Regions from separate parts of the Robertmurraya beringensis genome, predicted to be linked through region 1. Evidence: riboswitches for the same ligand, from Rfam matches in the RefSeq annotation. Region 1 holds a riboswitch; the other holds the start of a gene.
The links. A riboswitch is a leader RNA that binds a small molecule or an ion and turns the genes downstream of it on or off. The one in region 1 is predicted to bind lysine.
Positions count from the first base shown of each region.

Region 1 (2,209 bases):
TCAGCGATGGTTGTATTTATTGACGGAAAGCCAGCCAAAAGAGAGTATCGAAAATACAAGATTAAATCTGTTGAGGGTCCTGATGATTATGAATCAATGAGGGAAGTAACAAGACGCCGATATTCTCGTGTACTAAAAGAAAATCTTCCGCTTCCTGATCTGATTATGATAGACGGTGGAAAGGGACATGTAGAAGCAGTAAGAGATATTTTGGAAAATGAACTAGGTCTAGACATTCCGATAACTGGACTGGTGAAAAATGATAAACATAGAACCTCGCAGTTATTGTACGGAAAGCCATTAGAGGTGGTTCCGCTTGAACGGAATAGCCAGGAGTTTTATTTGCTTCAACGAATTCAAGACGAAGTACATCGATTTGCCATCACGTTTCACAGGCAACTTCGAGGAAAAAACGTGTTTCAGTCGATTTTGGATGACGTTCCAGGAATCGGAGAGAAAAGGAAGAAGCAATTATTAAAAGCCTTTGGGTCGGTAAAAAAAATGAAGGAAGCAACCAAAGAGGACTTTTTATCCATAGGACTTCCACAAAATACAGTAGATTTATTAATGAGAAAACTACAAGAATAGCATTGCCGTCACCAGGAGGCTGTGCTATAATTAGGAAAATTTTATATTAATCACTTAATTGTTAAGTGAAGGTAGAGGTGCGAGCTCCATTAGTACCAGCTTTGAGAATACTGAGATTCAATGAAAAGCTGTGAAAGGGGATGTTCGCCGAAGTGGATAGGTCTCTGAATTGCCATATCTGCTGGTCCTGTGTTGAATAAATACTGGATTGTCAAGACGGTATGTCTTGGAGAGCTATCTCACTGTGTATAAGTCCGTATTTATGTACGTGCATTCACGCAGCCATGAGATATCTCTCATGGCTTTTTTGTATTTTCAAAAAAAGCCCATGAAAGAGATGAAAAGAAAGTAGGGGAAAATATGGGATTGGTTGTCCAAAAGTTTGGTGGTACTTCGGTAGGAAATGTAGATCGTATTAAGCATGTGGCCGATCGAGTAATTGAAGAAAAGTTGAGAGGGAACGATGTAGTGGTGGTTGTGTCTGCCATGGGAAAAACAACAGACGAATTAGTGGGTCTAGCCAGTCAAATCTCAAGTCGTCCAAATAAACGTGAAATGGATATGCTTCTTACAACAGGTGAGCAAGTGACTATTGCATTACTCTCAATGGTGTTAATAGAAAAAGGCTATGAAGCAATCTCCTTTACAGGTTGGCAAGCGGGAATTGAGACGGAGGCAGTTCATGGAAATGCTAGGATTTTACACATTAATACAAGTAAAATCCAAACAGAGCTACATAAAGGGAAAATAGTTGTGGTTGCAGGATTTCAAGGAATTGCGATTGACGGAGCGGTGTCAACTTTAGGTAGAGGGGGATCCGATACAACTGCAGTGGCATTAGCAGCCGCATTGAAAGCTGATAAATGTGATATTTATACCGATGTAACAGGAGTATTTACAACAGATCCACGTTATGTAAAAGAGGCAAGAAAGCTTAAGTCAGTTTCTTATGATGAAATGTTAGAGTTAGCTAACTTAGGTGCGGGAGTGTTACATCCAAGGGCCGTTGAATATGCAAAAAATTACGCAGTCCCACTTGAAGTAAGGTCAAGTATGGAGCGAGAAAATGGAACGATAATTGAGGAGGAAGTATCAATGGAACAAAGTTTAGTTGTACGTGGGGTTGCCTTTGAAGATGAAATTACGAGAGTGAGTGTGTTAGGACTTCCAAATGGATTAACCAATCTGTCAACCATTTTCAGCATTTTAGCAAAGAATCATTTAAACGTTGATATCATCATTCAAAGTATGACGAATGAATCGACGACAAATTTATCTTTTTCTATTAAAAGCTCTGATTTGGAAGAAACGATGGCAGTTTTACAGTCTCATAAAAGTGAGTTGCAATATGAAGGTATTGAAGCAGAGCCAAACCTTGCAAAAGTGTCCATTGTTGGTTCAGGGATGATCTCTAATCCTGGGGTTGCAGCAGAAATGTTTGAAGTGTTAGCCGCAGGGGGAATTCAGGTAAAGATGGTGAGTACCTCTGAAATTAAGGTCTCTACAGTGATAGAGGAAGCACAGATGCTGAAAGCAGTTGAAGCTCTTCATGAAGCATTTGAGTTGTCTGGAAAGTCTGTTAAGGCATAAACCAACGACTTGAAGAAAAAAGGTCAAACTA
Region 1 is NZ_JBHLUU010000015.1:110,680-112,888, forward strand. Features, by position in the region: gene uvrC (excinuclease ABC subunit UvrC) at 1-588, shown strand, start outside; lysine riboswitch at 653-833, shown strand; gene ACFFHF_RS02850 (aspartate kinase) at 949-2,178, shown strand.

Region 2 (2,209 bases), on a different contig from region 1:
GTATCAGTACCGAAAAATGAAGAGTCAATCATAACTTGTAGGTAGGAGTCAGCGCTAATGCTGACTTTTTTTTACTTTTTCTAGGAACTTTTGGAGAATCTTGTCTAACGATTTATGGGCTGTGAGTGAGCTTTGGTCACCGTGGGTGCTAAGGGATTATGATAAAATGTAAACAAGTTTATTACATAAAAAGGGAGCAGAATAGGATGGGAGAAACTAAGAAGAAGCAAGAAATAATTAGCTGGGGTAAATCGGTGTTTATTGCTTTTGCTATCGTAGTCGTCGTTCGTACATTTGTCTTTGCTCCTTATATTGTGGATGGTGCCTCGATGGAACCCACGCTTCACGATCAAGAGAAAATATTTGTGAGCAAAGTCAATACAGACAAAATTGATCGTGAGGACATTGTGATTATTAAAGGAGAAGGCGAAAATTACGTTAAAAGAATTATAGGCTTGCCTGGAGATTTGATCGAAATTAGGGATGATCAGTTACTGATCAATGGTGATGTTCACAGCGAAGAGTATTTAGAAAGTAATCGAGAGCAGGCGCATGACCAAGGTAGTGTGTTAACAGGAGATTATGGACCTATTCTTGTACCGGAAGGGCATTATTTTGTATTAGGTGACAATCGACTTCGCAGTATGGACTCAAGAAACGGCCTTGGTTTTATTAAGAAGGAAAAGATTGTTGGCGTCAGTGAGTTTGTATTTTATCCATTTTCTGATGTTCGAACGGTACAGTAGTAATTAATTCCATTGACATAAAAGCGTTCATGAATTATTCTGGTAAAGCATTTTAATTAAATATTTTCCTCATCAGATAAAAGGTGAGGTAGAGGTTGCGAAAAGTAAGAGTAGATTGGATGAGAGCAAGAGAAGCTCCATGAATTCAGTTGAAAGGAATTTTCGCCGAAGCACTATAATTCTCTAACTATAGTAGCTGGGACTACATCGAATAGGTGTAGGACTGTCATAGCTCGTAAGCTATGTTGAACTATCCAGTGGCCTGATGCGGTTATTGTAAAACACACTGTACTCACGTTTTGGTGTGTTTTTTTTTATGTCTATAGGGACCTCTATTTTGAGAGTTGGGGAATAATAAATAGAAAGGAATAATATCATGGGAAAACAAACGAAGTTAGGCTTATGGATACTAACGGCATTAGTCGTTGGAAATATGGTAGGTTCGGGTATCTTTATGTTGCCACGTTCACTGTCAGAAGCGGCAAGTCCGGCGGGTGTTATTCTTGCTTGGTTATTTACAGGAGCAGGGGTGTTAGTTACAGCGCTTGTGTTCGGGAATTTAGGAATGAGAAAGCCGAACTTAAATGGTGGACCACAAATTTATGCGAAAGAGCTTTTTAAGCCAAATTCTAGAGGCTCTGTTCTTTCTGGGTTTATGGCGACTTGGGGTTATTGGATTGGTAACTTAGCAGGAAATATTGCCATCATTACTACATTTGCTAGTTATTTATCAACGTTCTTTCCTATTTTAACGAGTCAAGCGGAGTTATTTACCGTTGGTTCTTTTACTTTAAAGGTTGGAAATGCATTAACTTTTGCGGTTTGTTCGATTTTATTATGGGGAACACACTTTATTATTTTACGTGGATTAGAAAATGCAGGGAAATTAAACTTTATGGCAACGGCGTCAAAAGTAGCAGGTTTCTTCATTTTCATTATTGTTGCGTTGTTTGCTTTTGAGGCTTCCCATATGCTTCCTATGGTTGAGCCGCGTTTCGATGAGAGTGGGGCAACGGTCGGGCTGATGGGTCAGATTAGTAACGCAGCAGTGGCTACCTTATGGGCATTTATCGGTGTGGAATCCGCGGTTGTTTTTGCGGGACGTGCGAAAAAGCAAATCGACGTCAAGCGTGCTACGATTCTAGGGTTATTCATTGCGTTAGCGATTTATATTGGTGTAAGTACATTAGTGATGGGCTTATTAAGCCAAGAGGCGTTAATCGCTTCAGACAAGCCATTAATTGATGCGATTGTTTCTGTGCTTGGACCTGTTTCTGGAAAAGTGTTAGCAGGTATTGGATTAATCAGCTTATTTGGTTCTACCATCGGTTGGGTGATGCTAAGTGCAGAAGTTCCATACCAAGCAGCCAAGCAAGGTCTGTTTTTACCTTCCTTCTTAAAGGAAAACGAGAAGAATATTCCGGTGTTATCAATGATTATCACAAACTCATTAGGACAGTTAT
Region 2 is NZ_JBHLUU010000123.1:55,428-57,636, forward strand. Features, by position in the region: gene ACFFHF_RS20675 (DUF4395 domain-containing protein) at 1-34, shown strand, start outside; gene lepB (signal peptidase I) at 207-746, shown strand; lysine riboswitch at 828-1,007, shown strand; gene ACFFHF_RS20685 (amino acid permease) at 1,123-2,209, shown strand, end outside.
Region 2: it holds a riboswitch for lysine, as region 1 does, so the genes downstream of both, ACFFHF_RS20685 (amino acid permease) here and ACFFHF_RS02850 (aspartate kinase) in region 1, are expected to answer to the same signal.